4 regions of the Pseudoalteromonas sp. PA2MD11 genome follow, and region 1 is predicted to be linked to each of the others. Evidence: predicted binding sites of a transcription regulator. Region 1 holds the regulator's gene; each other region holds the start of a gene.
What was found. Region 1 encodes sigma-54, which starts transcription at its own class of promoters, with help from an activator protein. Its sites were predicted from a motif close to GTTGGCACGNNNNTNGNNT; they were not measured.

Region 2: the regulator sigma-54 is predicted to act here: its motif matches at 2,996-3,014, upstream of ISP07_RS17155 (DUF642 domain-containing protein).
Region 3: the regulator sigma-54 is predicted to act here: its motif matches at 2,178-2,196, upstream of ISP07_RS13170 (TorF family putative porin).
Region 4: the regulator sigma-54 is predicted to act here: its motif matches at 1,437-1,455, upstream of ISP07_RS03520 (GumC family protein).

The regions. Positions count from the first base shown of each region.
Region 1 covers NZ_JADKNF010000012.1:50,619-56,752, forward strand. Annotated here, with positions in the region: gene mgtE (magnesium transporter) at 1-971, opposite strand, end outside; gene ISP07_RS13605 (HPr family phosphocarrier protein) at 1,183-1,455, opposite strand; gene rapZ (RNase adapter RapZ) at 1,469-2,314, opposite strand; gene ptsN (PTS IIA-like nitrogen regulatory protein PtsN) at 2,315-2,767, opposite strand; gene hpf (ribosome hibernation promoting factor) at 2,771-3,058, opposite strand; gene ISP07_RS13625 (RNA polymerase factor sigma-54) at 3,086-4,582, opposite strand; gene lptB (LPS export ABC transporter ATP-binding protein) at 4,689-5,414, opposite strand; gene lptA (lipopolysaccharide transport periplasmic protein LptA) at 5,411-5,932, opposite strand; gene lptC (LPS export ABC transporter periplasmic protein LptC) at 5,922-6,134, opposite strand, start outside.
Region 2 covers NZ_JADKNF010000018.1:35,584-41,717, forward strand. Annotated here, with positions in the region: gene ISP07_RS17135 (hypothetical protein) at 1-277, shown strand, start outside; gene ISP07_RS17140 (thymidine kinase) at 343-927, shown strand; gene ltaE (low-specificity L-threonine aldolase) at 910-1,917, opposite strand; gene rlmF (23S rRNA (adenine(1618)-N(6))-methyltransferase RlmF) at 1,928-2,833, opposite strand; gene ISP07_RS17155 (DUF642 domain-containing protein) at 3,167-4,366, shown strand; gene ISP07_RS17160 (hypothetical protein) at 4,643-5,101, shown strand; gene ISP07_RS17165 (hypothetical protein) at 5,166-5,333, shown strand; gene ISP07_RS17170 (hypothetical protein) at 5,451-5,897, shown strand.
Region 3 covers NZ_JADKNF010000011.1:144,199-150,332, forward strand. Annotated here, with positions in the region: gene ISP07_RS13160 (YIP1 family protein) at 1-272, opposite strand, end outside; gene ISP07_RS13165 (aldo/keto reductase) at 440-1,336, shown strand; gene ISP07_RS13170 (TorF family putative porin) at 1,402-2,079, opposite strand; gene ISP07_RS13175 (hypothetical protein) at 2,368-3,534, opposite strand; partial or broken gene ISP07_RS20745 (transcriptional regulator) at 3,686-3,778, opposite strand; gene ISP07_RS13180 (AsmA family protein) at 3,940-5,883, shown strand.
Region 4 covers NZ_JADKNF010000002.1:182,891-189,024, forward strand. Annotated here, with positions in the region: gene ISP07_RS03510 (acyltransferase) at 1-274, shown strand, start outside; gene ISP07_RS03515 (glycosyltransferase) at 271-1,395, shown strand; gene ISP07_RS03520 (GumC family protein) at 1,548-3,023, shown strand; gene ISP07_RS03525 (glycosyltransferase) at 3,020-4,096, shown strand; gene ISP07_RS03530 (sugar transferase) at 4,106-5,941, shown strand; gene ISP07_RS03535 (STAS domain-containing protein) at 6,101-6,134, shown strand, end outside.

The sequences.
Region 1 (6,134 bases):
CCATTGAGTACCGCTAAAATAGGTAAGATTGCTAAGGTGTTTTCGAAAAAGCTTGCCACAATTGCTGCTAGCAATGCGGTTAATAAGTTAACCCCAAGCCAAATAGAGCGACGCTGCGAACTTTTTAGCACTGGCGCAAAGGTATCTTCTTCGTCGTCAAGACCAGCGAGGCTTAGCATGCTGTGCTCTGCATCTTCACGGATTACGTCAACGATATCATCGATGGTAATACGGCCAAGCAAGTGAGCGTTATCATCTACAACAGGAGCTGAAATCCAGTTGTGACGCTCAAATAGCTGCGCCACATCGCTTTCATCCATAGAGATTAGGATTGACTCACAGTCTTCATCCATTAAATCACGAACAACTTTATCAGAAGGACTTGTCAGTAGCGTGGTTAACGAAAGCGCCCCTAAAAAGCAGTTATGTTTATCAACTACATATAAATCATCGGTACCCTCTGGTAACTCACCTCGTAAGCGTAAATAGCGTAAAACTACATCTAGGGTAACATCTGGACGAATGGTTACCGTATCGCTGTTCATCAGGGCTCCGGCTGAGCGCTCTTGATAAGAAAGCGCTTGAGTTGCCCTTTCTCTATCTTGCGAGTCCATCGCGCTAACAACGTCTTGATATACGGTATCAGGAAGACTACGTAAAACCTCACCTAAGTCATCGTCGTCCATATCTTCTGTAGCAGCAGCAATGTGCTCAGGCTCCATCTGGGCAATAATGCCAAGACGTACATCTTCAGAGAGTTCCTCTAGAACATCACCACGGACATCTGGGTCAACCAGCTGCCAAAGCATACGACGAATTTTATGGGGAGAAGACTCAAGTAAAAGGGCTGTATCACAAGGTGCCGTTTTGGCTAACATGCCGCGCACTTGAACAAATTGACCACTATTGAGTGACTTGGTCACTTGTTTGAGTTGTTGTAGTGGGTAATCTTGTTCAAAGGCTTCTGGCATTGGCGTCCTTACAACTGAAAAAAGTTTAAATAGGCTATGCAAATACAGCATAGTTGCTTTGTAGTGTATTTGCAGAGATATCGTCGCACTGCGATAAATTTATTAAGAGTTTTGTAATTTAGAAAAGCGAGCGATATAAAAGTAGGATATTTAAAGGGAATTTTAAATATCCGAAGTAAGTTTACCGTAAACCTTGAAGTCTTAGCAAATGCTATTCTTGCTCGTGAAAGCGTTGCGCAATTAATTCGCCGATTGCCGTTAATGCAGCGTCAGCGTCAGGACCTTCGCATACAACACGAACCTCTTTTCCTTGACTACTTTCAAGGAGCATTAACGCTAACACGCTGTCGCCTTCAGCTTCTTTCTCATCTTGAAAAAGTGTAATTTTGGCATCAAATTGCAGTGCTAGTTGCGCTAAAACAGTCGCAGCGCGAGCATGTAAGCCAAGTTTGTTTTGAATTAAAAAGGTATCTTCAGCGTGCATTGTTGGTGCCTAGTTAGATATCTTGTTCGCGGTGGCGAATTTTTACATTAGCATGAGTTTTAGAAAAGCTTTCACCAATTGTTTGCGCTAAGTAAACAGAACGGTGTTGGCCTCCTGTACAACCAATTGCAATGGTTAGGTAACTGCGGTTGTTGCGCTCTAGATGTGGCAACCAAGTCTGTACAAAGGTTTGAATCTGCCAAGTGAACTTTTGCACTATGCTGTGGCTAGCTAAATAATCCCTGACAGGCTGATCGAGGCCGGTTAGTGGCTTTAAATCAGGCTCCCAGTGTGGGTTCGGTAAAAAGCGTGCATCAAAAACGTAGTCAGCTTCTTTTGGAATGCCATGCTTAAAACCAAACGACATAAACGTAATAATCAGTTTTTTATCTTTCTTACCTAAAATCTTTTCACGAATTGATTCTGCTAACTGATGAACACTCAAATCAGTGGTATCAATCATAAAGTCAGCGCGGGTGATCAGCACATCAAGCAGGATTTTTTCTTGTTTAATGGCAAGATCAAGCGGTAAAGAATCAATCGATAATGGATGCAAACGGCGAGTTTCAGAAAAACGCTTGATTAGGGTTTGATCATCACTATCTAGGTAGAATAGTGTTGGGTTAGCAAAACCTGGCAGGTACTCAAGAATATCATTAAACTCTTGCTGCTCTTTCGGTAAGTTACGTACGTCGATACTGACGGCAATTTTGTCATAATTATCAGAAACACTTCGCACGAGCGAAGGCAGTAGGTTGACAGGAATATTATCAACACAGTAGTAGCCTAAGTCTTCAAGAACTCGTAAAGCGACCGATTTGCCCGAGCCTGAGCGACCGCTGATAATTATTAATTCCATTTATGCCTCTGATGCAATTACTTGAAATAGTTGCTGATCGCTTGTAGCACTTCGCAACTGTTTACAAAAATCTTTATCTTTAAGTCTATCAGCAATTGTTGACAAGGTCTTCAAGTGCAACTGGCAATCGCCATCTGGTACGATGAGTGCCACAAAAATATCAACGGGACGATTGTCTATCGCATCAAAATTGATGGGAGATTCACTGACAATAATAAATGCATGAGGTTCATCAGCACCACTCATTCGACCGTGGGGAATAGCTATTCCTCGGCCGATACCTGTACTACCTAACTTTTCCCTGTTCAGAAAAGCATCTAGGATATCTTGTTGAGATAAATGAGGAAACTGCTGGTGAGCTAACTCGCTAATATACTCAAGAATTCTTTTTTTGCTATTAAAAAGGACCGCAGCTTTGCTGCAGTCCTGATTAGTAAGTGAACTAAGTTTCATAATTTAATGTCGAGCTAATTTCTCTTTATGCTTAATGACTTGGCGATCAAGTTTATCGATCAATGAGTCAATTGCTGCGTACATATCTTGATGTTCTGTAGAAGCGAACAACTCGCCTCCGTTTACATGTAAAGTTGCTTCTGCTTTTTGGCTTAATTTTTCTACATCTAAAATGACATGAACATTATTAATATGATCAAAATGCCTTTCTAGTTTTGCGAACTTAGTGTTTACATAGTCTCTTAATGAATCAGTGATTTCTACATGACGACCAGTTAAATTTAGTTGCATAAGCATTTTTCCTTCTATGTAAAACGTCTAAATCAGACTCTTACGCTGATTAGACGGAGGTATTGCTAGAGACTCACGATATTTTGCAATTGTACGTCTAGCTACTTTAATTCCTTGCTCAGCCAATATATCTGCAATTTTGCTATCACTCAATGGTTTAGCTGAGTTTTCTGCAGCGACTAACTTCTTGATTAAAGCGCGTATTGCTGTAGAAGAACACTCACCACCATTTTCGGTGCTGACATGGCTTGAGAAGAAATATTTCAACTCAAAAATACCCCGTGGGGTATGCATATATTTTTGCGTTGTTACCCGTGAAATCGTCGATTCATGCATTTCGACCATTTCAGCAACATCATTTAGCACCATCGGCTTCATTGCCTCAGGGCCATGCTCAAAGAAAGCTTGTTGTTGTTGAACGATACAGTTGGTCACTTTTAAAAGCGTATCGTTACGGCTTTCTAAGCTCTTAATAAACCACTTTGCTTCTTGTAAGTGAGAGCGAATAAATTGGCTGTCGCTACTTGATTTAACAGAGCGAGACATCGCCGCATATTGGCTGTTCACTCTAATCTTTGGCATACAATCTGGGTTTAACTCGACTACCCAGCGGCCTTTCACTTTTTTCACTGATACATCAGGTATAACGTACTCAGATTCTTCGCGTACTATGCTATCCGCAGGCTTAGGATTTAAGCTGTGAATGAGCGTCATCACTTCTTTAAGCTCGTTTTCTTTAAGCTTAGTCTTTTTCATTAAAGTGCGATAGTCGCGACTTGCTAATAATTCGATATGCTCAGATAAAACCATTTTAGTTTCAGCTAAATATGGCGTATTGGCATCGAATTGACGAAGTTGTATACACAGGCACTCTTGTAAACTTCGCGCGCCGATACCAACTGGATCGAATAACTGTATTCTTTTTAAGACAGCTTCAACTTCATCTAGTTCGATTTCTTCTTCATCATTATTTTGATTAAAGCTTTCGACAATATCTTCGCAGCTAACCGTTAAAATACCTGAGTCATCGATAGCTTCAACGATGGCAACGGCAATCGCTTCATCGGTAGGACTAAATGGTGTGAGCTGTAGTTGCCACATTAAATATTCTTGCAGTGTTTCTGTTGAAGCACCTTGGTAAATAGACTCGTCTTCAGGCATTGGCCCAGACGATGTTGATGGGGCGGCACTCATGTACTCATCCCACGTAATATCCATAGCTAAGTCATCGCTAACCGTATCCTTACTCAGAGCATCACTACTTTCTTGCTCGAATTCGCTAGGTGCTTCGTCGGCAGACGCGCTGACTTGTACATCGTCAGACTCCGCTTTTTGCTCATTCTTACCGATGCTTTCTTCGTTGTAATCCGCTTCTTCCACTTCAAGCAGAGGATTACTATCAAGCGCTTCTTGAATTTCTTGCTGGAGATCCAATGTACTGAGCTGCAACAAGCGAATGGCTTGTTGCAGTTGTGGAGTCATTGTAAGTTGCTGGCCCATGCGCAGCTGTAATGATTGCCTCATGTATCCCTAACAATCCTTTTTAAGTTATCGGTAACGGTGAAGACACTGTTATCGATTTATTGTCGTTGTATAAGTCTAGCAGATGCTCTAGTCGGTGGCGTAATGGTTACAGCCTAAATTGCTCGCCTAGATAAACATCACGTACAGTTTGGTCAGCTAATACGTGCTCAGGTGTCCCTGATGCAATTAGCTCCCCATGAGAAACAATGTAGGCTTTTTCACAAACATCAAGGGTTTCTCGAACATTATGGTCAGTAATAAGTACACCAATACCACGATTTTTTAGGTGCTCAATAATTTTCTTTATATCTAACACCGAAATAGGATCAACACCAGCAAAAGGCTCATCTAAAAGGATAAATTTAGGATTAGCGGCTAATGCACGTGCAATTTCAACGCGGCGTCGTTCACCACCTGACAGTGCCATACCTTGGCTATCGCGAATATGTTGAATGCTAAATTCATCTAATAAGTTGTTAAGCGTCTCTTCGCGCGTTGTTTTGTTAAGATCTTTGCGGGTCTCTAATATGGCCATCAAGTTTTGGTAAACTGTTAATTTTCGAAAAATAGACGACTCTTGTGGTAGATAACCAATACCTAAGCGCGCACGGCTGTGCATTGGCAAAAGCGTGATATCGTTATCATCAATGCTTATTTTTCCTTTGTCGCTTGGTACGAGGCCTACAATCATATAGAAGGTCGTTGTTTTACCTGCACCATTTGGCCCTAACAAGCCAACAATACTGCCCGCTTCAACTTCAAGACCGACATTTTTAACCACTTGGCGGCCTTTGTAGCTTTTAGCTAAAAGCTCTGCTTTTAATGTGCTCATGGTTGGCCTTTATCGTCTTTTTTATTTTCTACAGGCACTAAAATAGTGTGTACACGATCTGTTGAGTTTTCGTCTTTTTCTGCGCTGATCAGCTGTTGAGCCATATCGTAGGTAATGCTTTTTGCCGTTACTTTTTGACCCGCTTGAGTGACTTCAGCTTCGCCATTGAGTGTTAAGAAGCGTTTCGCAACATCATAACGAACTTCTTCGGCGCTGGCGCTCATCACGGTGCCATCAGCTTGCTTTTCTTCGAAGTAAGCTGGTTTGCCTGTAGCGATAATTAATTCGACTGTACCTTCGGTGTCACCGCCATGTGCCTCAAGTCGCTCAGCTGTAATGCGACGATCACCATGCACGATCTCTACGTTACCTTCGAATATGCCAACGCCATCTTTTAGTTTACCGACTTGGCGATCTGAGCTAATGCTAATTTGAGCGCCTGTTTGCTCGGCAGCTGCGCCCGAAAAGGCAATCAATAAGCTTGGGATCAGGAGTAATTTCTTCAGTTTATTGGTCATAGTATATGGTTCGTGTATGGTTAGTTAACTCAACAATTTCGGCTTTTAAATCGGCTTTTAAGCCTTTACCGGTAATTTTTAAATTCGGTCCTGTTAGTGTTACAGGTTGCTTTGAAAACATCGTCATTTTATCAATGTCGACATTAATATTTTCTGCTTTTATATCTTCGATCATACCGTTATGGGTTAAGTTTTTAGCAAC
Region 2 (6,134 bases), on a different contig from region 1:
TCAGGGAAATGCTGATGCAGCACTTGTGATTTGTGAGATTTCTAAGAATAAAGTCGACCTTAGTCAGTACTACCAATTTAAACTTGCTCCACTGTTCCCACCGATCAATACCTCAATAGCATATTTGGCTTTTTCAAATGAGTTTTTCTATAAGCATAAACTAGATGCAAACCTAGTTTGGGAGCAGCTCGCTAGTAAAAAATTGGCAGGGGTTTATGCAAGAATGTTGCAAAATATGAGCTCAGAACAAAACACTCATTATGGGACAAAAGAATAAGGTAAAGGATGATGTTGTCGTTCGATTAGGGTAGCATATTGCGACTTTAAAATTTGGGCAACATCATGGCACAGCTGTACTTTTATTATTCTGCAATGAATGCAGGCAAATCTACCACACTTTTACAATCTGCATTTAACTACCGCGAACGTGGTATGGAACCGGTTATTTTAACAGCGGCTATTGATAATAGAGCAGGTGTTGGCAAGGTGTCTTCACGTATTGGCTTACAGGCTGATGCGCATATTTTTGATGCAGAGAAAGATGTATTTGAATTGATCAAATCTTTAAATGCAGAGCAAAAGCGCCATTGTATTTTAGTTGATGAGTGTCAGTTTTTATCAAAAGACCAAGTAATGCAATTAACGGATGTGGTTGATGAGCTTGGTATTCCAGTGCTGTGTTATGGCTTACGTAACGATTTTAGAGGTGAGTTATTTAGTGGTTCACAATACTTACTTGCATGGGCTGACAAACTAATTGAGTTGAAAACAGTGTGTCATTGTGGTCGTAAAGCTAATCATGTACTGCGTACCGATGAGCATGGCAATGCGATTGCAGACGGTAATCAGGTAGAAATTGGCGGCAACGACCGGTATGTATCAGTGTGCCGCAAACATTATAAAGAAGCGTTAAATCTCGGCCGCTAATGCTGAGATAAAGCTATCAATATCTTGCTTAGTGACGCCTAAATGGGTCACTAATCGCAGTGGTTTTCCTGGCGAAAATAACATATTTTGTTCTTTTAGCGCATGTGCCACTGCTTTTAAGTCGATATGTTCGGCAACGTTTGCGTAAACAATGTTGGTATCGATTTGAAAAGTTGACGTATCAAAACCAGCTAACGTGTTTAATTGATCTGCTAAATACGCCGCGTTATCGTGATCTTCAGCAAGTCTTGCTACGTGATGCTCAAGTGCATACTGACCAGCGGCTGCCAGCATACCCGCTTGTCGCATACCACCACCAAGTACTTTACGCCAGCGGCGCGCTTTATCGATCAGTACTTTGCTACCTAGTAATAGGGAGCCAACCGGCGCACCGAGTCCTTTTGATAAGCAAATAGATACAGAATCAAAATACTGGGTGATCTCAGTAATATCAACACCTAACTTAACCGCCGCGTTATACACGCGGGCACCGTCTAAGTGCAGAGCAAGGTTATGTTTATCAACACACTCTCTGGCTTGTTTAAGATAACTTAGCGGGAGAACTTTGCCACCAATGGTGTTTTCTAAGCTAAGTAGTTTGGTTCTAGCAAAGTGAAAGTCATCAGCTTTAATTGCAGCCACAACTTTGTTTAAATCTATGCTGCCATCGGCATTATTTTCAATTGGTTGCGGCTGAATAGAACCTAATACAGCGGCACCGCCACCCTCAAATTTGTAGTTATGCGCTTGTTGACCACAAATGTATTCGTCGCCACGTTCACAATGCGCCATTAATGATAGTAAATTGGCTTGCGTACCTGAGCAACAATAAAGGGCGCTTTCAAAGCCATGGCGCTCAACAGCAAATTGTTCAAGCTGATTAACGCTTGGGTCGTCACCATAAACGTCGTCGCCTACTGGGGCGTCATTCATGACCGCGCGCATGGCTGCTGTTGGTTTTGTAACTGTGTCTGAACGAAAGTCGATCATTTTATTATCCTTATACTAGTTCGTTAAGAATGGCTTCGCGGTCGGCTTGGTCAAAATAGCTCCAAGCAATAAAGCGACTTATTTTTTGGCCTTGTGCCATTTTTATAACTTTTACTTCTTTCACATCAAGTGTGCTGAGTAACTTTTTTATATGCGGTAAAGTGTCAGACTTTGAAACAAGTGATGTAAACCAAATACATTGCTCTGCAAACTCTTGGCTCTCAATACACATTTTACTGATAAATTCGCGTTCACCGCCTTCACACCAAAGCTCGTTTTGACGGCCACCAAAATTAAGCGCTTTTTGTGGCTCTTTGTTTAAGTTTTTCCATTTACGTTCAGTACCTGCATTTGCCTGTTGCTCGCTGGCATGAAACGGTGGGTTGCATAAAGTTAGGTGAAAGACATCTTTATTCGATATTACGCCCGTAAACATTTTATTGGCGTTACTTTGCTGCTTAACATTTATTTTGAGGCGGTTAAATTGCACAATTTGCTTAGCAATTTTAACAGACAATACATCAATATCTGAGCCTGTGAAGTGCCAGCCATATTCGTGGTTACCCGTAAGCGGGTAAATCACATTTGCACCCGTGCCTACATCAAGCACTTTTACTTGCTTACCCGTAGGAATATGACCTTGGTTATCGCTTGCTAATAAATCGGCCAAGTGATGAATGTAATCCACTCTGCCAGGAACTGGCGGGCAAAGGTAGTTGTTGGGTAAATCCCAAAAATCGATTTTATAATGGCTTTTTAATAACGCTTGGTTGAGGGTTTTAACCGCTAACGCATTGGTGAAATCAATGCTATCAGTGCCCGCTGGCGTTTGCGTTATATAAGGTGTTAGGGCAGGAGTATCTTTGCATAGCAAAGTAAAGTCGTAGCCATTTAAGTGGCGATTTCGCGGATGCATTAAGGAAAACCTATCTGTTAGCCATATCAAAGGCTGATTGTACCAAATAAATTTTTAAAATGTGGGAGTGCTAATCTAATAATCACTTTATCAGTTATTCACTAATTATAGATAATTTAACTTTCGTGCGATTCAGAGCACGCTGATAATCAATTTTTTAATTTTGGCATCATTTGTGCTTTCTCTTATGTACAGTCCATTTCAAAGCGCTCAATTGCAGAGAGAAGTTAGTTTTTTATCAATTAACTTTTTCTACTCATAAGTAGTTTAATGATTGAGGTGGTTTGTTTTTTCACAATGCAGTGAATACAACTAATCTTGGGGAATTATTATATGAAGTTATCTATATTAGCAATGTCTTCACTTTTTGCTTCGCAAATTGCAATTGCAGACAATTTAATTGCAAACGGCTCATTTGAACTGGATGTCGTAAATTCAACATGGACATTGTTAGATGAAGTTAACGGATGGCAAAGTGAAGGTGCAAGATTTGAAATTCAAACATCGCGTCTAGGTCTTATTACTGCTCAGCAAGGTAATCAATATGTCGAGCTAGACTCTACTTCTAATTACAGCATCTTTCAAACAGTCGCAACTGAGGCTGGAAAAACTTATGAAGTTTCATTTTACTACTCGCCTCGTATTAACGGTAACAATGATACAAATAAAGTTGATGTGAAGTGGAATGGAACAACAGTACTAAACGTAAATGCGACGCAAAGAGGCTGGCAATCATTTACATTATCTGTAGAAGCAGATTCAAACTCTTCAGAAATTCGTTTTAGCGGCGCAGGTGCGAGTGATAGTCTAGGCGGTTTTATTGATAACGTTGTTGTCACTCAAAAGCAGGCTTGTCATTCTGGTATATTTGGTATTAACAATTTTGGTTCTTCTGAAACGGGTTATGTTTATAAATTTGACCTAGAGACAAATACTTACAGTGTGGTCGCAGGAGCGCAAAATACGGCTTCAAACATTGCAAGTTATGATGGCAAACTTTATTTTATGGAACAACTTGATTCGGGCACGAAAGCGTCAAAACTTTGGTCGTTAGATTTAGAAACGGGCGCTCAAGTTGCTGAGGCTGATGCTACATCTTGGCCAATTTATCGTTCAGCAGTCACGGCAGACGGACAATCTTTACGTGCGACAAGTAAAACCTATATGTATGACTACAACTTGCAAACTGGAGAAAAAACAGTACTAGGCAAGATGCGCTATTCGGGAGATTCTTTCTCACATGGTGATGTAGCATATTCTGCTGATAATAATGTACTTTACGTATTAACAGGTCAATCACTCTATACCATTGATGATGGTTCGATGGAGTTAACCTTAATTGGTGAACACGGCATTAATTGGGCTTCAGGATTAGCGATTGCTGATGATGGAACATTGTATGTTTCAGGAAGAAAAGCAGGCGAAAATGCGAAGATTTACAGTGTTAATCCTCAAACGGCTGACTCTAGTTACGTTATGGATGCACCAGAGCACATTAATGATTTAACTTTCGTAGATAACTACTGCGAATAGGCGGTGTTTATAAAAATAGCCAGTGGTTCTGGCTATTTTTATTTAGTCTATTAAACATGGTAAGCAAAATTATTTGATAACTGATAGGTTGCTTTGCTTAAAGTATGGGCTACTTGAGGTTAAGAGCGAAAGAACGGGTATATTGGCCATGATACAAGCAACTAAAATTAGTGTTTAAAAATTTCTACTCAAATTGGGTCACATTGGGTACTACCATAAGACATTTAAAGCTGATAAATTCGTAAGTGATTCAATCAAGGAAAAATAATAAAAATCATGGTTAAAAAGATACTTAAAGGAATTGGTATAACATTTTTAGTGTTAATTAGCTTATTTGTACTCTTAGCAATTTGGACTGCGAATAAATCCTCTGCTTACAAAGAAACTGCTATTCCTTACCTAAATTCAGCAATTACAGATATCTCTAAATGGGACCCTCAAACTTTCAAAAACTATATGACCCCATCATCAATTGAAAATGCCACAGATGAAGATATTTCTAAAATCATGCGTGCATTCTCAAAGTTGGGCGAATTAAAAGAACTAGGTGAATTTGAATTTATAAATGTTAGCTCTAAAGCTGTTACCGGAGGTGGTTCTGGTACTTATGTTACTTATTTAATTCCAGCTTCATATACTAATGGAGACGCACAAATAACCGTCACGTTAAAAGAAGAAGGTGAGTCATTCTCTATTTATAACTTCAATTTAAATTCGATGGCGCTTATTGATTAAGTTTTATCAAAAATAGTGCGCGCAACTGGTTGTATTTAAATAGTTTATTTTCAAAGGAATGTTTATGTCTAAAATTAAAAAAATAGTGATAGCTGTAGTAATTGTGCTAAGCCTTGGTGCAATTGCTAAACAATACAATGAGCACAATCACACAGAGATGGCAATTAAAGAGTGTGGCAATAAAGACAACGTCGCTAAAGTCGACTCTAAAGGTTTTGAGTGTAAAGACTAATCGAGATTAGTAAAACAAATAGTACACCTGAAATTATCATACTTGGTTTAAACAGCAACCTAACCACTCAACAGTAAAATAATCATGCAGGGCTTTTTATAACTTAAAGGGGAAGAATTGAAAAAAGAACAAAGCAAGGAAAGTGGTATCTTATATGCTGTATTTACAACCGTTTTATTGTACTTCCTTTTTAAAATTACGTTAATTTTTTCTATGCAGTTAAATTGGCATTCAACCTGTCTTAGCTCACTTTGGGATAATGCCGACTCTGTATTAACACCTTTTTTAGGGTTTTCCATTGTTGCTGTACTAAGTTGTATCTGGTTTTTTTATTGCGCCATAAAATACAAACAAAAAGCAGGTAAAGCGGTATATCTTTTATTAGGCGTAGGGGCTGTGTTCTATTATTTTTGGTTTAGAGGCTTTTACGGTTTTTGGCAGTTATTGAACTACGAGCAAAAAGAAATCACAGTACAAGAGTTTTATGAAAAAACAGGTGGTACAGATAGACTCACGTCGTTGTTTGGTAACCGCCTCAGGCATCATGAATTGTGTAAGTCATGACATGACAAGATTAATTAAAATACAGATGAGACGTTTTGTGAGGTAACAATATCGGTTGCTGTAAAAATACACAGTATAGATATTTCGCTCCCATATTCAAGAAAATGAGCAACGAGCGCATTTTCTTTTTCTGAATCCCTTTAGGACTAATTAAAAATACGAGTTGCCGATGCCTTAAGTTATTTGTTACTAATAGATTTATTAATACATGAGCGTGTCATTGACAGAAAGATTCGT
Region 3 (6,134 bases), on a different contig from region 1:
CATACTTGCATATCTATGGTTTGCTCCATGCTTTGGCGAATCATTTTTTGCTCAGCAATAGTGGCATCAACACTGGCCGCTGCCACTTGTTGATCGATTAAAAACTGCGGGTCAGCCTTATTGTAAAAAGCAAACATGCTGGCAGCGAGAATGCCGGCAAGTAAAATAAAGGCAACAAAAGACCAACCTTTTGCTTCTTTTAAGCCATTAAAAGCTTTGCTCGGGCTGATAAAAATATCAACCAAAGCAGTCATGACATTTGATGATTTCATTTTTTATTCCTTGTTTTATAACATTTGTTTTTAGGTACTAAAATATCCTGTTTAGTAACAAATTAGCAATTTGTTTTGTAACTGTATGTTAACAGATGTGATAAGTAAATCTGTGATATGGTTTAAGGATTAATTTGAGTCGAATTTATTAGGAATAGTAGGTCGTTATGGTGAATAGCAAAGGTCGTTGTATTGATGAGTTGGTATTAGGATTCTGGCGCTTGTTAGATTGGCAGGTAACGCCACAGCAATGCTTAAGTTTTTTAGAAAATGCAATAGAGATGGGGGTGTCACATACCGATCATGCTGACATCTACGGTGAATACGGTTGTGAAGCCGAATTTGGTAAAGCACTTAAACTAAAACCAAGTATTCGTGATGAAATCAAAATAATCACTAAATGTGGTATTAAGCCTGCGTTTGCAAGCCTAGGATTGCAAGGCAAAGCAAACCATTATGATTCAAGTGCTGCGCATATAATTGCCTCAGCACAGCAGTCACTTAAAAACTTCAACACTGATCGTTTAGATGTATTACTTATCCATCGCCCCGATTACTTGATGAACGCCGATGAAATGGCACAAGCATTTAATACCCTAAAAGCAAATGGTGACGTGATTGATTTTGGGGTATCTAATTTTACCCCATCGCAATTTAGCTTGTTGCAGTCGCGTTTAGACTTTGACCTTGTGACTAATCAAATTGAGTTTTCACCTTATGAGATGAAAGCCATTGATGATGGTAGTTTAGACCAATGCCAATTGCTCGATATCAAACCTATGCTTTGGTCGCCATTAGCTGGGGGTCGTTTATTCTCAAGTGATGATGAAAAAGCGGTGCGTTTACGTGCAGTGTTGGAGCAGGTTGGTGCTGAAATTGGTGCCAGTGCTATCGACCAAGTTGTATATACTTGGCTGTTAATGCACCCAAGTGCACCGTCTGTGGTACTTGGTACGGGTAATATTGAACGTGTTAAATCAGCGGTTGAAGCTAAGCAGCTTACAATGAACCGTGAACAATGGTATCGCATTTGGCAAGGCTCAACTGGTCATAGTGTACCATAAGTGTATTGATATAAATGAGAAAAGGGCCTTAACGGCCCTTCGTGTTGCAGCAAGTAACACATTCTTTATAAAGTGAAGTCAACCGCGTAAGCGACGTACACTTTTACATCTGAACCATCAATGTCGTTGTCTGAAAGACCGAAAGTAAAGCCGTCTTTCGACACTGAAACACCGTAGTCGATGATGTCATCATCACCAATGAAATCCCCTGAGTAATGACCTAGGTGAAGGGCCATTTCTGCACCGGTACTGCCAACTGGGAAGCTGTAGTCAGCATTTAAATAAAGTGAATCACCAAAATCTGTACCGTCACCGCTTGCTGCTGATGTTGCTAGGACTGCTGCACCAAAGGTGAAGCTGCCCATGCTAATGCTACCGTAGATTTCAGAGAAGTCTGCATCTGTGTAAGACGCTGCATCTGGGTATGCATAATAAATGTAGCCAACATCGTAGCTAAAGGTTTCATTGATTTCACCGCCAAAACCAGCATAAAGGTCTAGCTCGTAAGTCATGTCGTCAGCCCAGCTAGCATTCGATACCCAAGTACCCGCATAAAAGCCAGATTCACTTGCGTAGTCGATACCACCTTGGATTGCAGCATCACCACCGCCTTGCTCTTGACCACGCCATAAGTAGTTTGAAGTTGCCGCAGCGTTTGCTGTGACTTCTGCGTAGCTATATGTTGAGCTCAAGGTTAATAGCGCAAGGGCGCTTGCTGCGACCGTTTTTTTTAGTTTTAGCATGTTTCTGTATCCTGTTGTTATGTTGATTTTGTCCCATTTTCAGATTGCAGTCTGGTTATTATTTGAGGACATTTTCTATGTGTTGTCTGGATACGATATTGCACTGGTTGTGCCAAGTTAATTTTGAGCGGGATATTTTATGCTTAAAGTCTTTAAAAACAGGCTTTTAAACTTATTTAATTGTGAAAAGGATGGTTATTTGAATTGTTCATGCGCACATGTGTGGTGCAAAAAATAACCCGGTTGCACAATTGCGAAGCAACCGGGTTTTGCTTATTTGAGAGTAACTTAGCCGAAAATTGCACGCATTAGAGTAATGGTTTCTTCAACACTGCGGCCTTTTTCAACTTCACTGATGATTGAATCGCGCTTAGCTTTGATATGTTCAGGGATATCATCACTTGCTAATGCGCGGTCCACCAGTATCTCTGCTGATTCTTTGCCACGGCGTACGGTCTTTTTACCTGCTGAGCTTGTGGTACTCTTAGGTTTGTTTAACAACTTAATATAGTTAGAGTTATCAGCGGTACTTTTATCTGCATAATAAAAGAAGCTAGGCAATAGGGCTTTGATTTCAACCAGAGATTGTTCAAGCTCATTTGCTGCACTGGCCATTTTGAACCAAGGCATACTATGAATGGCTTCAACAACATCTTGCCAGTAGCGCTCAAAATCACGGTTATTAAGCTTAGTAATGCCTAATGCCGCACAAAGGGCATCAAGTTTACTATTTACGATTGGTGTAAACACGTCAGGTCGGCGCATCGCAAGCAAGCGAGTAGCAGGAGCAAGCGTTGGCTTTTCATCGCTGCCATTAAATGCCATGAAGTAAGCAACCATAAAATGCTGATAATGTTCTTGCGTTACTTCACCCTCAAGTGGAATGTGTACAAGCGCCTCATCGAATGCACCTGGTAAATCACTCAACATTTGGTGGAAACCTTTTGCGTTCTTAGTAGAAGCAAACCATTCAACGTCGAAGTTATAGCTGCTTGGATCAAGCGAGGCACTGTGTTTACCTGAAAACGCTAAACGGTCTTCTGGGATCATCTCTTTTAGGGATTGCGATTTAATTGCAGCAATGTAATTAGCTAAACGTAATTGCTCATCAAGGGCTACAAGCTCTTTATGCTGCTCGATAAAGCCTGCGATTACAGGCCATGGCGCAACCCTTAATGTTTTTAACTGCAAAAAGCTGATTGCAGAAATTAATAAGTCATGAAGTTTTTTAAGAGTGGGTAATTGCTTATCTTCTAACAGATCGTAGTTAATGCGATCGCGGCTTGCACTTAATAGCTCATAGCACCAACCCAAAAAGTCTTCAGGGTGGTTTTCTACTTTAACTGCCATAAGGTTTAAGCTGATATCAGAGGCTTGCTTGAGGATATTTTGATAAATTTGACTTTCTTGCTCGCCAAGCGCCATTTTTGACGGTGAAATAAGCAGTTTCTTCATGCTTAATCGATACTCCAGTTTTGACCAAATTGGGTTGTTTAATTTTAGTACACAGGGTGCAAAAACAACAGGGTCGTGCATCATACCGAAGTAATGAAATGATGCAATCTTACTGATAATTTATAAGTAAGATTGCGACTAACGTGGTTAATTAATCATTGTCATCGAGTGTAAATAATTGCTCAACACTGAGTTCAAAGTGAGCAGCAATTTTTAACGCGATAATCACCGAGGGTATAAAGCGGCCAAGGGATTTTTGTAACCTGTAGGTATCAAAAAGTTTCAGCGCTGATTCATATTCTTGTACCTAAGCTTGTTTACAAACCTTTTTGTGTGTTCGGCAATGCAATTACGCCTAACTCCCGCTATGATAAGAACATTGTTTGCCCATTTTTAAGGATGATTATGAAAACCTTACTGAAAATCGTTGGTGTCATCTTCGTATTACTGATTGCATTGGTAGTCGCTGCACCATTCCTAATACCTACAGACGCGATATTTAATAAAGTATCGGAGCAAGTAGAACAAACCACAGGTCGTAGTCTGACTATTAATGGCGATAAAAAGCTGTCGGTATTTCCATCATTAAAACTCGAATTGAATGATGTGCACTTTGCCAATATGCAAACAGGCTCGCAAAAAGATATGGCAAGCATGCAGCAACTTGCTATCCGTATCCCGTGGATGTCGTTATTTGGCGGTGAGTTTAAGCTTGATAAATTTGTGATTAACGAACCAACGATTTTGTTAGAAACCGATAAAAATGGTAAAGCAAACTGGCAACTATTTGATGCGGTTGCTGAGCAACCACAGACAGAGCAGCAAAAGAGTTCTGGCGCTGTTAACTTACCAGATAACTTTGATATCGAACTTGGTGAAGTGGCAATCTACGGTGGTACTTTCACTTATCTAGATGGTAAAACCGGAGCAAAGCAACAGATAAGCGATTTAGAGTTAGCCATCTTACTACCTTCTCTTCGCAAGACCTTAGAATTAAAAGGCGGTATTACCTATATGGGTGAGCGCTTTGATTTAGATGTCACGCTAGATACACCTGTTAAAGCGATTGAAGGCGAAACCTTTAATGTAAGCACTGAGGTTGATTCACGCTTAGTCGATTTGAATTTTAAAGGTGCAATTGCAGAAATGGGTAATGACGTGCAAGGGCTTCTTTCTGTAAGTGGTGACTCAGTAAAAAACATTGCGAGCTGGCAAGGTGTTGAGCTTAATGCAAAAGAAAATGCGTTTAATGCCTTTAATGTAAAGGGTTCAATGCACCTAAAAGGACAACAGTTTAAGCTTACTGAGCTACTTGCCACACTAGATGAGCTGCAAATTAAAGGTAAAAGCGATATTAAGCTTGGTGATCGTTTAGCTGTGAATGCCGATATTGATTTAGGTATGCTTGATCTAAACCCTTACCTACCAGAGGGCGTAGCTAAAGAAGAGCAAACAGAGCCTGCAGCAGATGCGCCAGCACAGCCAATTGTTTGGGATGATACTGCAATTGATATGAGCGGCTTAAATGCACTTGATGCAAATGTAGTCGTGCGTTCAAGTGGCTTAAAAGCAAATGATATTACCCTTGGTGAAAACCAGTTAACGGTGAACCTAAAAAATGCAGTGGCTAAAATCAGTCTAGACAAGTTTGTTGCTTATGAGGGCAATGGTAAAGGTGTGATAACCGTTAACGCCAAGCAAACACCTTATAAAATTAGTACTAACTTTTCTTTAGATAAAATTGATGCGCAGCCATTACTAACTGATGCGGCTGGTTTCGATAAGTTAATGGGTAAAGGTTCTCTAAACTGGGATCTAACGACCACAGGTCAAAGCCAAAAGAGCTTTATCAATGCTTTAAATGGTCAGTTAGGCTTTGAGTTTGCAGATGGTGCGGTAAAAGGGGCCAACATTGCAGAGATGGTTCGTAAAGCAAAAGAGCTTATCAAAGGTAACTTAAGCGCAGTTTCAGAAGGTTTAGATACTGGCTTTGATAACTCACAGCAAACAGACTTCTCAGCATTGCAGGGCAGTTTTGTATTCACTAACGGTGTTGGTGAAAATAAAGACTTGTCACTACTTAGCCCGCTTATTCGCATTACAGGCTCAGGTAAAGTTGATTTACCTATGACGAATGTAGACTATCGCTTGGTAACGGGGATTGTTGATTCAATCGAAGGGCAAGGCACGACCGATGACAGTACCGGCTTTAAAATTCCACTGCGTATCAAAGGCCCATTCCATGATGTTGGTTATAGCTTAGATGTCAGTGATGCGGCTAAAGAAAAAGTCAAAGAAAAAGCTAAAGATAAAATCAAAGACAAATTAAAAGGTCTATTTGGTAATTAATAAAAATTTAATTAAAGTCAAAAACAGGGCGCATTTGCGCCCTGTTTGTTTTATAATCAATAACAAACCAGCAAGCTGCTGTAATTCCTCATTGCAAGCATTGCGATTAATTCCAAATTAATTAAAAAATAACCTACCACTTCCTTGCCATTGCTGCTACAATTGCCCGCCCTTAAGAGACAACTTGCTTGTTTTTTGAGTGGAATTTAACCGAAATGTCTTGATTTTAAACAAAATTAAGGCGTGTTGTA
Region 4 (6,134 bases), on a different contig from region 1:
TGCTGGACGGGTTTTTTTAGCTGGTTTTCCAGGCCACCCTTTAAACTCGCAAAGGCGCGCTTTAGGTGAGCCTGATGATGATTCGCAAGTCGGAGACATCATTATAGAGCAAGGGGCTTGGGTTGGAACGGGGGCTACGATCCTTGCTAGCGTAACAGTAGGAAAGGGCGCAATAGTTGCAGCAAGTAGTGTTGTTACAAAAGATGTACCTGCAAATACGATTGTGGCAGGAAACCCTGCGAAAGTTGTTAAGAAGCTGGAGTCAGAGTCATGAAATTTATCGTTTTTGGTGAAGATTGGCAAAGCCATCCAAGCAGTACTCAACATATCTTTAAAGAATTAGCGAAAAGCCATGATATTGTATGGATAAATTCAATCGGTATGCGAAAGCCAACAATAAAGTTGCTTGATGTAAAAAGAGTTTTTTACAAACTAAAATCGTTAGTGTTGAAAAAGGGGCATACTGAAGAATCTGCAGACAAGCACAGCAAACTTAAAGATCATACCTTGCCGATTTTACCTTGGCATGACAATAAGCTTGTAAAAGCATTTAATAAATGGATTTTTAATAAAAAGTCTTTTGTTGATAATGAACCAATTATCTATTGGGTCAGTGTTCCTACTGCCATATACCTTATTAATTTACGTCCCATAGACAAGATTGTTTATTATTGTGGCGATGACTTTTCGGCTTTAGCGGGTGTTGATCATTTAATGGTTGAACCACTAGAGAGAGAGCTTATTCTTAAAGCCGACCTCATTTATGTAGTAAGTGAATTTCTTTCTAGCAAAATGCCAAAGCATAAAGTTAAGCTGTTATCTCATGGTGTTGACTTTGATTTATTTAATAATAAAAAGCAGAAGGCAGTTGAACTTAGTAATATCAATAAACCGGTTATTGGCTTTTATGGTTCTTTAAATGCGTGGCTCGACAAAGAACTTTTGCAAAAACTGGCACTTGAACGGCCTCAATACCAAATAATGTTAATTGGTAACATTATTGAAAACTTTGATTCATTATTATCCCTTAACAATGTGTCCCATGTACCCGCAGTAGAGCACCATAAACTTGCTACTTTTTCTCAACATTGGCATGTCTCGATTCTCCCATTTGTTGATAACGCGCAAATTAGAGCATGCGATCCGCTTAAACTTAAGGAGTATCTAGCGACTGGAACCCCCATTGTTTCAACTAATTTTGCTGCAGTGAGACCCTATCAAGAGGCTGTGCTGATCGCAGACTCTATGAATGCCTTCATTGAGCGTGTGGACTATGCCATTAGCATCAGCGATGAGCAAAAGCTTAATTGGCGACAAACTCAAGCTGATTACGCAAAAAATCATAGTTGGCAAGTTAAGGCGCTACAAATAAGTGATGAGCTAGGGCTTGGTTAACTTCATTTATTAAAAGCTGCATTAACGCAGCTTTTTTTATTTTTGGAACGAGATCTGCAACAGAGTAACTAATTGAAATTATTGCAGTTTATTTTTTCAAAATGCAAATATAACTGTAATTTTTTGCAAATTGCAAAGCAATAGGTAAATCCATGTTAGTTAAAGAGCAAATCAAACGATTAATATATTTAGGGCTTTATGCGCTTTATACGCGCATTAAGCTTTTTATAATTCCATTTTGCATTGTGCCTATTGTCGTTATTCTCATGGGCTTAACTGCTCAAAAAGAATATACCAACCACGCAACCATTTTGATTGAAGAGTCTGCACTTTTAAATCCGTATTTAGATGATCTGTCTTTTTCATTTCAGTTATCAGATCGTATGGCAGCACTAAGAACACTAGTTATTAGCAGGAAAGTACTTATCGCTGTCGCTAAGGAAACTAACTTAATCGCACAAGATGCTAACCATAAGCAAGTTGAAGAAATTCATCAAAAGCTCTCTAAAGCTCTGTCTTTGTCATTAATCGGCGATGAATTAGTGCGTATAAACTTTATATGGCACGACCAAAGTCAAATGAAACCTGTACTTGAAAAAGTGGTAGAGAAATTTATTGAACGCTTACTTGCGCCAACTAAAGCCTCTTTAGATACGTCAGAGCAATTTTTCTTTCAGCAACTAGAAGGGTTACGCCAAGAGTTAGAAGTATCTGAAGAATCTCTTGCTAAATTTAAAAGCCAAAATAGCAATACATTACCAACGGTTTTACATAGCAACCGCGAAACATTCGATAAATTATTAACGGAAAAACAGCAGAAGTTAATTGCTCTTTCTGGTGCTAAAGCAAAGCTCAATGCACTAAAAAATAAAGTAGGGCAAGCTAATCCAATCCTAGGGAAGTTAGAAGAAAAAATTATTCGTACAGAATCTGAATTAAGTCTACTGCGTACTCGTTATACAGATAAGCACAGTAAAGTTATTGAAAAAACACGTACTTTAAAAAACTTAAAAGGGCGTCAGCAGTCATTACTTGAATCAAGCGAAGAATTAGATACCTCGAATCTAGATCAACTTTGGCAAATGGTTAATACCTTGCCTTCGGGTGAAAATAAAGAATCCAGTGTGTTGGTTTCACAGCTGCTTGCCTTAGAAGAAGCTAAAAATAGCCTGCTTCAGCAAGAACAAGAATTTGCAATGCTAGAAGAACAGGTAAAAGAGGTAAGCGAGAGATTATTAATTACCAGCGATGTAGAAAAGCAGCTAAGAAAATTAGAACGAGATTACGAAGTTAAACAGTCGTTGTACAAAGATATGTTAAGCCGATACGAAATGGCAAAAGTAACAGGAAAACTTGTTAAATATGAAGGCCCAGACAAAGTAAAAACAATTGAACGCGCCTATAGCCCAACGCAGCCAATCAATACCTCTTTAGTCATGACAATCGTGATTGGAGTCGTGCTTGGAATGTTTACAGGTGGAGCAAGTGTATTTGTTGCTTCACTTTGCGACAGCCATCTGAAAGATATTCAAACTATTGAAAAGCTTAGTAATGCACACGTAGTGACTGTCCTGCCAATTATAAACAGCAGTGCATCTAACAAGCATATTGAAGGAGAGCCTTTATGAAGGTAATGCACTTAGTACAGCATTTAGAAGTTGGCGGCCTAGAAAAAATGGCAATTACGCTACTAAAGAATAGTCAATATAGCCAAACAACCATCATCGTCTCGTTAGAAGGTGATAAGGAGTCAGCAATCAAACAATGGCCGGAACTTAGCAATTATAAAAGCAGTGTTTTTTGTTTAAATAAAGCACCTGGCTTTAAAGGTTCGGTTATAAAAAAATTAAAGGCGCTTATAAAAGAGCAGCAAATAGATATTATTCATAGTCATCATATAGGTCCATTACTGTACGCTGGTATTGTGTGTTCATTAACAACTAAGCGTATTCGCCATGTTTCGACTATTCATGATGCTTGGTATTTAAACAATATTAAGCAACGTTTTTTCACCAGAGCTCTTAACTTATTAACACATATTCATTGGGTAGCAGATGCAAACATCGTAGCCAATGAGTTTCAATCAAAAACGTCAATCATACCTCAACAGACAATTTTAAATGGTATTGATTGCGAGCAATTTAAAGCAATAGATAAATCATGTGCACGCCAGCAGTTAAACTTACCAGAAAATGTTCAGTTGATCGGGTGTGCAGCACGACTAATTGAAGGTAAAGGGCATAAAGACTTAATACATGCTCTCATTTATTTGCCTGAGAATTATCACCTTGTATTTGCAGGCGATGGTGACCAGAGAGATTTACTCCACAAAGCTGTTGAAAGCTATGATTTAAAATCGCGAGTACATTTCTTAGGAAATATACACGACATGAGAGTTTTTTACTCTAGCATCGATGTTATGTGTCTATACTCGAAACGAGAAGGTCTGCCCCTGTCTATCATTGAAGCGATGGCATGTGGAGTACCTATTGTCGCATCTGATGTAGGTGGTATTCACGAAGTTGTAACTGATAAAGAGGGGGAATTGATTGCAGCAAATAACTACAAGCTAATTGCCCCTGCGATATTACGTACTTTGCAATTACCAAACGGAAATCCTATTCGTCATCATGCTATTGCTGTTGCTGATGCACGGACCATGAGCAGTCAATATGACAATTTATACACAGCGTTAGCGTGATGGGAGGCTATGATGACAATCTTCAGTATCGTATTTTTAGTATTAGTATTCGTTGCAATTTACCACCATGTTGGATATCCAATCATGGTTAATTGGGCTGCAAAAAGTCACAAATCTAAACACAAAAATAGCAAGGCTGACCCTAAAACCTATCAGCCAAATATTGGTATTTTAATGTGCGCGTATAACGAACAAGACCACATAGCAGAAAAGTTACATAACTTAGCCTCATTGTTATATGACAATGATCATTACAGCATACATGTCTATTTTGATGGTTGCACAGATGCGACGGTGAACAGAGCTTATGAGGCTCAACGTGTTTTACTGAGCCATGGTGTGCAATGTTTTTTCCATGTCAGGGAAGAGAACAAAGGTAAAGTGCATGGATTAAATACATTAATGGGGTTAGCTAAATTTCAAAATGATATTTTATTGTTCACTGACGTGAGCGCGCTATTGAGCATTGATGCTTTAAATAAGGTCGCCGATAAATTTAGTAATCCAAAAGTTGCAATTTCTACGGGAGTGTACACACTTGATGATAGGGCTCCAGATGCACAAAAAGCATATTGGAAGTATCAAAATCAGGTAAAACTATCTGAGTCCGAGCTAGGTGCAGTAATTGGTGTGCCTGGTGCCATGTTTGCGATGCGTTCAACATCTGCAATAGAGCTTGATGATAACACTATTAATGATGACTTTATTTTATCTATGAATGCGCTTGCACAAGGTGGTAAGGCAGTATTAGATGAAGACGTTGTTATTTATGAGCGTGAATGCGATTTACAACAAGAAGACTACAAACGTCGTATCCGCCTTGGAGCAGGGAATTGGCAACAAATTAAGTCTCTAAAACAGCTTCTAAAGCCTCAGCTTGGTTGGACGAGTTTAAACTTTTTTTCGCATAAAGTACTACGCGGTGTGATGCCGATTATCTTAGCGTGTATCTACTTGTGTATTTTATTCGAAGCTGCATTCATGAAAACCACATGGGCAGTGTTTTTAGCCATAGGCATTTTAAGCTTACACGGTGTTGAGCTGTTAAAGAGTGTATTTAATATTAAAATACGCGTACCTGTTTTAGATAAAATGAACTATATTTTAAACAGTTATTTTCTGTCTTTATATGGAATTATACGCTACGAGCTAGGGTACTTTAATGCTCCTTGGCGACGTGTGAGGGATAACAATGTGAATCGCTCTTCTTATGAGATATCTGGTAAGTCGCTTGTGAAGGTTATAAAGCGTGGCTGTGATGTTATCGGTGCGTTAGTTGCAATCGCTCTCGTTTGGCCCATTTGTTTATTTGCCGCTATCGCAATTAAATTGACTTCTAAAGGCCCGATTATTTTTAGCCAACTTCGTGTCGGTGAAAGCTCAGATGACTTTGTCAAATTATTTAATGTATATAAGTTTCGCTCTATGGTTGTTGATGCTGAATTAAAATCAGGTGCCGTATGGGCGAGTAAGGATGATCCACGAATTACTCCTATTGGCAGATTTATGAGAAAAACGCGTATTGATGAGTTACCGCAATTAATAAACGTTCTTAAAGGGGATATGTCATTAATTGGTCCAAGACCAGAGCGTCCAGTTTTCTATGCAAAGTTAGAAAAAAATATCCCCTATTTTTGTCAACGAACTTATGGCGTAAAACCTGGTATTTCGGGTCTTGCCCAAGTAATGAATGGCTACGACGAATCAATAGAAGATGCTCGCAGTAAAATTGGTTGGGATTATGCCTATTCACTTAGTATGTCTACGCCATTAGCATGGCTAAAATTAGAATGCTCAATAATTATCAAAACGCTAATGGTTGTTTTTACAGGAAAAGGCCAATAGTTTTATGGTCAAAATCAGTTGCATAATGCAAATTAATTCCTATAAATTAATTGCATTATGCACAAAGTAAATAAAAAAATTAAAATTATCAATACCTTATATTCTGGCATTTAAGTTGTAACAGTAAGATTAACCAAACCATCTTAAAGGTAGAAAATCATGACTAATACAGCTAAATCTGATGCAAGTACCA